2 regions of the Acetobacterium sp. KB-1 genome follow, and region 1 is predicted to be linked to the other one. Evidence: predicted binding sites of a transcription regulator. Region 1 holds the regulator's gene; the other holds the start of a gene.
What was found. The regulator HrcA, encoded in region 1, represses chaperone genes, less so after heat shock. The targets are predictions, from matches to a motif close to TGTTAGCACTCNNNNNNNNNGAGTGCTAACA.
Positions count from the first base shown of each region.

Region 1 (5,273 bases):
CAGCATGGCCGTGACGTCTTCGCGGGTTTCCAAATTTTGAATCCAATTAGTGGGCAGACCTACTGAGGCAGTGGCCTCATGAATGATTTTGGCGAGAATACGATTGGTTTCCAGAGCTTCGCGGCCACCTTTTAAGAGGACGGCATTGCCGCTTTTAAGACAAAGCGTGGAAATCTGCACAAAGGCATCGGGACGGGATTCAAAAATTACCCCAATAACGCCAATCGGACAGGTGACCTTGTAGAGATCAAGACCTTCATCCAGTTGTGTTGAGAGCTTGGTGGCCCCCAGAGGATCGGTGAGCTCGATCAGGCTGTGAATGCCCTCGATCACGTCATTGATTTTGTCAGCATCAAAGGTCAGGCGTTTAAGCAGTGGGGCGCCCAGCTTTTCCTCTTGAGAGCGTTTCATATCCGCCAGGTTGGCGGCGACAATGGCGTAGGTATTTTCTTCTAGTGCTTTGGCAATGGCAAGTAAACCAGCGTTTCGTGTTTTGGTATCGGTAGCGGCCAGTAAAATGCCGGCTTCCCGGGCAATTTTGCCCAATTGTTCCATTTGCATTGGCGTTTCCTCCTTATTTCGCTAATAAATTATCACGGATCTTTTTAAAATCTTTCTCCCGTAAATCGGTTTTTTCCATTAAATAGGTTTCAACATTTCCAAAATGAGTGTTGACATAATCCATCGAAGTCTTTAGCCAATCCGGCTTGACACCGTAAAATTCCCAGAGGTGATAATTCTCGATGCCTAATTCCTCGGACATGATATTGCCCAGGAGGTTATAGCTTTCGTCGAAGGTCAGGTTGGTAAGGGTGTAATCAGAAAGGATCACATCCTCTTTTACGCCTAAAATGCTTAAAATCAGATAAGTCATAAAACCGGTGCGGTCCTTGCCGTTGGTGCAATGGTAAAGAATGGGGGATTCAGAAGGTTCAGTTAAATACTTAAGCACCTCGGCGAAGCGTTGGGCCCGATCTTCGGTCTGGAGCTTATAGATACGACGCATAAAGGCATCCACCATGCCCGGCTGGGTAAAATCTTTGTGATCCAGTCCCATATCATCGCCGGAGAAAATTGGCAACAGGTGATACTCGGCTGTTTTGGGCAGGCGGTCAACCTGTCGTTCGGCTTTGGATTTGTTTCTAAAATCAAAGACATGTTTGAGTCGCAGCGCGGCAAAATAAGACACATCTTTATCGGACAGATGGGCCAGTTCTTCACTGCGGATAACCTTTCGCCATTTTATCTTTCGGCCGTCCATTCCGGTATAGCCGCCGATATCCCGAATATTAATCGAGTTTTCGAGTTGGATCAGACGTTTGCCGAGCTGGGTTTCGTCACAGAAGATGAGGTTATTTTCATCTTTGAAGTTATATAGGATTCGTCCGTTTGGCGCAATCAGACCCGGATAGGCGTTTTTTTCCTGATCGGCTTTTGGGGCAGGATGAACCTCTGCCGGGAGAATTGTTTTAAGTTGCTCTGGATCGATGCGTGCCGCGGTTTGCTGGTTTGCCGCTTTAGAACCTGCGGCCTTGATCGCTTTAGAGGCAGGCTGAGCGGTAGTGATGGTTTTTGACGACTTCTTTTTGTCAAGCAGTTTTCGTACCAGAAAATAGGCTGGAACGATTGCAGCTGCGCCGGCAATGATGGCAATGGTGGTTACTTTTTTCATTGATGATTTCCTTTCTGTGACTTCGTTTAGTTTCTAATTATAGGTAATGACTATGTTATAATTATAGCATAAATCAAAGAAAAAAAGTCTTTAAAATGCGAGGAGAATGAATGAATACCACAAAAACTAAGGCGTTAGGTAGTCAACCCAAAAATACACTAGGTATTTATTGCCATATCCCTTTTTGCAAAAAAAAATGTGCCTATTGTGATTTTACTTCTCTTTCCGCCCAGAGCGAGGAGCGGATTGGGGAGTATTTTGATGCACTGGAAAAGGAAATAAGACGTCACAAGGAAATCAATGGTGTTTTACCGGCTGTGGACACCATCTATTTGGGGGGCGGTACCCCATCGTCGATTGCACCCGGTTATATTGAAAAAACATTGTCTCTTATAAAGGAAGTCTTTGTAATTGAGGATACGGCGGAAATCACCATTGAAATTAATCCGGGAACCTTAACAGAAGAGAAGGCCAGCCGCTATAAGAAAGCGGGGATCAATCGGATCAGTATGGGTCTGCAGGCCTGGCAGGACTTTCTGCTTCAAATCCTCGGTCGGATTCACAGCCAGTCGGATTTTATTAAATCGATGGAAATTTTAAAAAACGTCGGTTTTTCAAACATCAGCGTCGATGTGATGGTCGGTTTACCGGGTCAGAAACGATCGGATGTGATGGCGACACTGATCGCGCTGATGTCTTTTGCGCCCACCCATCTGTCGTGCTACAGCTTAATTTTAGAGCCGGGTACCCCGATGGCCAATTGGGTCGCAGCGGGGCAGCTAAATTTGCCCGATGAAGATGAAGAGCGGGAAATGCACTGGGCAGTCGATGCGTTTCTAAAAGAGCAGGGTTATGACCATTATGAGATTTCCAGTTACTGTAAGCCCGGCTATCAAAGCCGCCACAACATTAAATATTGGGAACTGGTGCCCTATCTGGGCTTTGGTCTGGGTGCCCATGGTTATTTTAATAGTCGGCGCTATGGTAACACCAATGCACTAAGTCAGTATATCGATGTCATCAAGGCCGGAGAATCCCCAGCAACATTAGAAGCTGAGATGACGCCCCGGGAAATGATGAGTGAGTGGATGTTTTTAGGTTTGCGTAAGCTTTGCGGCATTCGGGATAGTGATTTTTTTGCCCGTTTTGGCCAAAGTTATTGGGATCGATATGGTGAGGTCATAAAGCCGCTGATTGCTGATGGTTTGCTTAATTGGGATGGGTCATTTTTAAAGCTGACACCAAAAGGACAGGATTTTGGAAACCAGGTATTTATGGCTTTTCTATAGATGAAATCAGATCAAAAAAATATCTTAAGAAAACTTTAAAAGGTGAGCAAGCTATTATAGAAACTAGTTGACAATGTAGGGGGTAGGATGTTATATTTAACTCAGATGTTAGCACTCGATTATTGTGAGTGCTAATAACGAGGTGAATCATGGAACTTAACGCACGTAAAAAGAAAATACTTGAAGTGATCATCCGTGATTATATTAATACGGCCGAGCCGGTTGGCTCCCGGACCCTTTCAAAAAGATGTAACCTGGGTATCAGCCCGGCCACCATCCGAAATGAAATGGCAGATCTTGAAGAGTTAGGTTTTTTAGTTCAACCCCATACCTCTTCGGGACGGATTCCGACCCAGCAGGCGTATCGTTATTATGTGGATGAAATCATGGAGATTCAGAAACTTGAGAAGATGATCCGAACGGATATTCATCGGGGTTTTCTGGATCATACCACTGAACTGGGGCTGACGATGTCCCATACGGCGCAGGTTCTGTCTCAGCTAACCAATTACACAGCAGTGGTTCTGGCACCTCGGGTTACAAATTTTAACTGTAAGCATGTTCAGATTGTTTCATTAATTAAAAACAGGGTACTTATGGTAGTAGTGACCCAGGAGGGGATGGCCAAAAATATTGAGGTAACCCTTTCTCAGGAGGTAGACGCGATTCTGGCGCTAAAGCTTTCCAATGTGATTAATGGCTTTCTGAAAAACACCATTCTCAGTGACATGAGTTCGGAGCTTATTGATCAGATCCAGGAATTGTCACCAGCCGAGAGTAAGCTGATTCACGAAATTATCCCCCAACTTAAAAAAGTCTTGATGGAGGATGACTCGGAAGTTCACTCCACGGGGTTAACGAACCTTTTCAATTATCCGGAATTCAGTGATGTGAATAAGATTAAACAACTGATCAATATTGTTCAGGAAAAACAGGTGTTGTCGGAAATGATGACATCGAAAGACGGCAACCAGATCATCCGCATTAAAATAGGCAGTGAAAATGACAATGAAAACCTTAAGGATTTTAGCATCATTACCTCCACCTATGAACTGGATGGCGAGATGATGGGGGCCTTTGGCGTGATTGGGCCGACTCGGATGAACTATGACAATGTCTCATCGGTTCTCAATTACATACGTAATGAGTTAAATTTACATATCTCAAATTTATTAATGAAATAGGTGATTAAATGATAAAAGAAGAGGAAATCCAAACCATCGAAGAAAATGAACAAACGCTAAAAGAAGCTGACGCGGTAACCGACGAGGAATTAACAGATGACATTGACGAAACAGCATCGCCGGAAGAGGTATTAGAGAGTGTAAAGGAGGATGAGGCTGTATTGAATCGCTTGGTTCGACTTCAGGCTGATTTTGAGAACTTCAAAAAGCGAAGTCAAAAAGAAAAAACAGAAATGTATCAGTTCGCATCAGAAAACTTTGCTACCAAGCTGTTGCCGGTAATGGACAATCTGGAGCGGGCGCAAGCCGCCCTAATCGATGCCAGTGAGGAAGCCAAGGGCTATATTGACGGATTGGAAATGGTTTTTAAACAACTTAAGGATGTGCTCAAAGAAGAAGGTCTGGAAGAAATTGTTTGTGAAGGTCCCTTTGATCCAAATCTCCACCACGGTGTGGCGGTCGGTACAGATGAGCAAAAGGAAGACCAGGATATTATTGATGTTTTCCAAAAAGGTTACAAATTCAAGGGTAAGGTGATCCGACCAGCGATGGTTAAGGTTTGTAGCAAATAATATTAATTAAGACATAAACCGTCTAAAGTTGAAAATCTGCTGGTGGAAAGCACCAGTACTGAATTTTCATTTTAATAGAATAAACTAAAAAGCAAAATTACAGGAGGAAATAGATATGAGTAAAGAAAAAATTATCGGGATTGACTTAGGGACCACAAATTCGTGTGTTGCCGTTTTAGAAGGCGGTGAAGCCGTCGTTATCCCTAACGCAGAAGGAAACAGAACGACCCCATCGGTTGTTGCTTTTGCCAAAGATGGCGAACGATTAGTTGGACAGGTTGCCAAACGACAAGCCGTTACGAATCCGGACCGCACCATTTCATCAATTAAACGCGATATGGGCACCGATAAAAAAGTAACAGTTGATGATAAAAGTTATACCCCTCAGGAAATTTCAGCGATGATTCTGCAAAAATTAAAAGCAGATGCTGAAGCTTATCTGGGAGAAACGGTTACAAAAGCAGTTATTACGGTACCAGCGTACTTCAGTGATGCCCAAAGACAAGCGACCAAAGATGCTGGTCGGATTGCCGGGCTGGAAGTTTTAAGAATTATC
Region 1 covers NZ_CP030040.1:1,674,941-1,680,213, reverse strand. Annotated here, with positions in the region: gene DOZ58_RS07735 (glutamate-5-semialdehyde dehydrogenase) at 1-561, opposite strand, end outside; gene DOZ58_RS07730 (tyrosine-protein phosphatase) at 575-1,672, opposite strand; gene hemW (radical SAM family heme chaperone HemW) at 1,783-2,961, shown strand; gene hrcA (heat-inducible transcriptional repressor HrcA) at 3,111-4,145, shown strand; gene grpE (nucleotide exchange factor GrpE) at 4,154-4,717, shown strand; gene dnaK (molecular chaperone DnaK) at 4,833-5,273, shown strand, end outside.

Region 2 (5,273 bases), 1.3 Mb from region 1:
AGTTGCCGATTTAATCCCGGCGGTGACTTTGTTATTGATAACGCTATTATGGATACCCCTCAGGTCGCTAAATACGGGTTTACCCGGGAACAAATGACCGAAGGATTTGCAACTCTAAAAAGTAAAGGGGTTAAACATTTCGGGATCCATGCCTTTTTAGCCAGCAATACCATCGCCAATGAATATTACCCGGCCCTGGCACGAATTCTTTTCCAGACCGCCGTGGAATTGAATCAGGAAACCGGCGCTCATATTGCCTTTATAAATCTCTCGGGAGGCGTGGGGATTCCTTACCTGCCCGATCAGCAACCTACCGATATTTATGAAGTCGGCCGAGGTGTGAAAAAAGCCTTTGAAGAAATTCTGGTGCCGGCCGGAATGGGTGATATTGATATTTACACCGAACTGGGTCGCTTTGTCCTGGGACCATTTGGACATCTGGTCACCACCGCCCTGCATGAGAAACATACTCACAAAGAATACATTGGTCTTGACGCCTGCGCCGCCAACCTGATGCGTCCGGCCATGTATGGTGCCTATCATCATATCACGGTGATGGGTAAGGAAGATGCCCCCCTTAATCATATCTACGACGTCACCGGGGGCTTATGCGAAAACAATGACAAGTTTGCCATTGACAGAGAACTTCCCAAAATTGATATCGGTGACCTGGTTGTGCTTCACGACACCGGTGCCCACGGTTTTGCGATGGGCTATAACTACAATGGCAAGCTACGATCTGCTGAAGTGCTGCTTAAAGAAGACGGTAGTACCGAACTGATCCGTCGGGCCGAAACCCCGGACGATTACTTCGCCACCCTGGATTTTTCCAAGTGGAAAAAGTAGTTTTAAATAGTGACGCTAATATTAAAAAAAATCGGAGTACCGAAAAATGTTACATCATGTTGTCTGCATCAGGGCGAACAGGTCATAGACCTGTCCGATCCTGCAGCATACAACAGATTAACATTTGTCGGTACGGTTCTTGCAAAAGACCTTTATTAAATAGTCAAGAGACGATAACGAAAGGAAAAAAATAACATGGCATTAATTAATGAAAATTATCTTAAATTACCAGGCTCCTACCTTTTTTCAGAAATAGCGAGACGGGTGGAAGCCTATAAAACCGCTAATCCGGAGGCCAACATCATTCGACTGGGAATTGGTGATGTGACCAAACCGCTGCCTGAAGCAGTCATCACCGGTCTACACGCCGCTGTTGATGAAATGGCCGATGAAAAAACCTTTAAGGGCTACGGTCCGGAACAAGGCTATGATTTTCTACTGGAAAAAATTGTCGAGTTTGATTTTAAAACCCGGGGTGTCGATCTAGCGATTGATGAAATATTTGTCAGTGACGGCTCCAAAAGTGATACTGCCAATATTCAGGAACTATTTAGTCAAGATACTAAAATCGCGATCACTGATCCCGTTTATCCGGTTTATGTCGACAGTAACGTCATGGCTGGCCGCAGTGGAACGTTAGGTGCTGACGGTAAGTGGAGCGAGATGGTCTATATTCCCTGCACCGCCGAAAATGGCTTTGTGCCGCAATTGCCAACCGAAAAGGTGGATCTGATTTATCTGTGTTTCCCCAATAACCCGACCGGAACCACGATTAATAAAACTGAGCTGAAAAAATGGGTGGATTATGCCAAAGCCAACCAGGCTATTATTTTATACGATGCTGCTTACGAAGCCTATATTCAGGAAGACGATGTGGCACACAGCATTTACGAAATTGATGGTGCCAAGGAGGTAGCCATCGAATTCCGAAGCTTTTCCAAAAATGCTGGCTTCACCGGAACCCGTTGCTCCTATGTAGTAGTTCCCAAAGAAGTGATGGGCTATACCAAAGCGGGCGAACCGGTTGAAATTAATAAACTGTGGAATCGCCGACACTGTACCAAATTTAATGGCGTTCCTTATATTATCCAAAAAGGCGCGGAAGCTGTTTATAGCGAAGCTGGTCAACAGCAGATCAAAGCGCTAGTAGCATATTATATGAATAACGCCAAAATGATTCGTGAAGGCGTTGCCAGTACTGGAATTGAAGTTTTTGGCGGGATTAATGCCCCTTATATCTGGCTAAAAACGCCGGAAGGCATGGACTCATGGGCCTTTTTTGACAAACTTCTCAGTGAGGTCAACATTGTTGGAACACCGGGTGTGGGTTTTGGTCCCAGCGGTGAAGGGTATTTCAGACTGACTGCCTTTGGCAGCAAGGAAAACACACAAGAAGCGATCAGACGTTTTACCACCGAATTTAAGTTGTAAAAACAAAATAACAAATGTCCGGCTGCGAGAATTAGCCGGGCATTTTTTTGATTTTTTATCGTTTTAAAGGATTAATTAATTTGATGACCATTTAGTCTTAAAAAATCATTAAAAGTGTTGACACTTTTCATAAAGTTACTTACAATATTGTTAGCACTCACAAAGAAAGAGTGCTAATACGATTACGACATGAAGAAGAGGTATGTTATGGAAAAAAAGCAGTTTAAATCAGAATCCAAGCGTCTGATGGATTTAATGATCCATTCAATTTACACCAACAAAGAAATATTTTTAAGAGAATTGATTTCAAATGCGTCCGACGCCATCGACAAGGTTTACTACAAAACATTAACAGACAAAGATAAAACCTTTAATAAGGACGACTACTACATCCGTATTCATCCCAACAAAGATAACCGGACCCTGACCATTGAAGATACCGGAATCGGGATGACCGCAGCGGAACTGGAAGACAACTTGGGTACCATTGCCAAAAGTGGTTCCAGCGACTTTAAGGACGATCAGGAAATGGAAGAAGATTTTGATCTTATCGGCCAGTTTGGGGTCGGTTTCTATTCAGCCTTTATGGTATCTGACAAGGTTGAGGTGGAAACCAAATCCTTTGACGAGGAAACGTCATCTGTATGGGTTTCTGAAGGAGCTGATGGCTATACCATTGAACCCGGAACCCGCACCACCCATGGTTCAAAAATTACCCTGTATCTCAAAGAGAATTCGGAAGATAATAACTACGATGACTATCTGGAACCCTATCGCATTCGCCAGCTGGTTGAGCATTACTCCAACTTCATCCGTTACCCGATTAAGATGGTGGAGGAAAAGAGCCGAGTCAAAGAAGACACCAAGGACAGTGAAAATCCGGAATACGAAACCTATCTGGCAGATGATGTTCTGAATTCGATGATCCCGATCTGGCGAAAAAATAAAAATGAGCTGACCGATGAGGATTACAACAATTTCTACCACGACAAGCGACTAGGCTTTGATGCCCCCTTGGCTCATGTTCACCTGAGTATTGAAGGGGCGATGAGCTATAAAGCGATCCTTTATATCCCCGGTCAGGCCCCCTTTGATTACTACACCAGAGACTATGAAAAGGGGCTCGAGCTCTATTCCAACGGCGTCCTGATTATGGAAAAATGCAGTGAGCTGTTGCCGGATTACTTCAGTTTTGTTAAAGGGGTGGTGGACTCCGAGGATATCTCATTAAATATTTCCCGGGAAATGCTTCAGCAGGATCGTCAGCTACGCTTAATCAGCCGTAAAATCGATACCCGAATTTCCGAAGAACTCAAAAAAATGCTGGCCAACGAACGCGAAACCTATGAAAAATTCTTTACCGCTTTCGGTAATCAGATCAAAGTCGGAACCTATGACAAATGGGGACAGGATAAGGAAAAACTTCAGGACTTCCTGCTCTTTTATTCATCCAAAGAAGGCAAGATGGTTACTCTTAAAGAATACGTAGAACGGATGCCGGAAGATCAGAAATACATTTATTATGCCACTGGTTCATCGGTTAGTCAGCTTGAAAAGCTGCCCCAGGTTTCCATTATTAAAAACAAAAATTATGAGATTCTCTATTTAACCGAGACCATTGATGAATTTGTCACCCAGACCTTAAAACAGTATCAGGACAAGGAATTCCGTTCAGTTTCCAGCCAGAATCTGGGACTGGAAGCGCCGGAAGAAAATCAAGTCGATGATGATACAAAAACATCTGAAGTGGATGAAAAACTTCTGGCAAAAATGAAAGACCTGATTGGAGATGAAGTCGTGAAGGTAAAAACCACGGCCCACTTAAAAGATGACGTGGCTTATCTTTCCACTGAAGGAGATCTTTCCATCGAAATGGAAATGACCTTAAACACCATGCCTCAGGGCGGTGATGTGAAGGCGAAGAAAGTGCTGGAAATCAACAAAAACCATCCGGTTTATGAAAAACTGAAAAGCTATTATGAAGTAGATGATGACCAGTTTGCGCTCTACACCGAGTTGCTTTACAATCAGGCCCGACTAATTGCCGGCCTGCCGCTTGACGACGTGGTAGCCTTTACCAAAAACATCAGCAAACTGATGTAATCAGGCGTTCGATTGAGATACCGTACCGATCAATTGTTAATCAGTTGTTTGCTGCAGAATCGGACACTAATAAAAAATTAGAAATTTCTTATTAGTCGCGGGCAGTCGCCAACTACAAGCAAGCTTGTGATTGGCTCGTTGCCTTCACTCAGGCTATCGCCGTGTCCGCTCTGATGCAAACAACACGATGCAACAATTGTCGGTACTAGGGTATTCATTTTTATGGAAGTTCTTATAGCATTATACTGAGAGAGTACCAGCACCATCCTTAAAGGACAGTGCTGGTTTTTTAAGTGTCAATTGACAAGTTCAACCGGTTTTGATAAAATAGGTGCAGAAGGTGTAACAAAATGATTTTAACTATTGAAGTAGCTCTGGCAATGAAAGTTTCGATGAGACATTGTTTAGAGCCTAAACTAAAACTTTTATTCTCATCGGTCTAAGCGTTTTTATGGGATAGCAACTTATTTTAAGTGTAACGGCAAACTCCCGTACCAACTACTTGTTAATCAGTTGTATGCGCGCAAGTCGTATAGGCTATCGCCGTGTTCGCCTTGAGGCACACAACACGATATAACAATTGTCGGTACTACGATATTTGTTTATTACATTGCTATGCTTTATTTTGATGTGCTTAAACCGATAATCAACAGGAAAGTTTTCAGGCCATAACGCAATGTTCGTTATGGCCTTTTATAATGACAGGGAGTCAGTATAAAATGGCTCTCTGTTTTATTTTTGCTAAAAATTCGCAACGAGGAGAAATACGAATGGGACTATTGGACGTTATTAATCTATCACATACGTTTGGTGATAAAATTTTATATCAGGAGGCTTCTTTTGAATTATTCAAAGGGGAGCATATGGGGATTGTCGGGCGCAACGGAACGGGG
Region 2 covers NZ_CP030040.1:366,972-372,244, forward strand. Annotated here, with positions in the region: gene DOZ58_RS01705 (diaminopimelate decarboxylase) at 1-846, shown strand, start outside; gene DOZ58_RS01710 (LL-diaminopimelate aminotransferase) at 1,042-2,277, shown strand; gene htpG (molecular chaperone HtpG) at 2,485-4,380, shown strand; gene DOZ58_RS01720 (ABC-F family ATP-binding cassette domain-containing protein) at 5,151-5,273, shown strand, end outside.
Region 2: htpG (molecular chaperone HtpG) is a predicted target of HrcA. The motif match lies at 2,426-2,456, and genes of this name have one in related genera.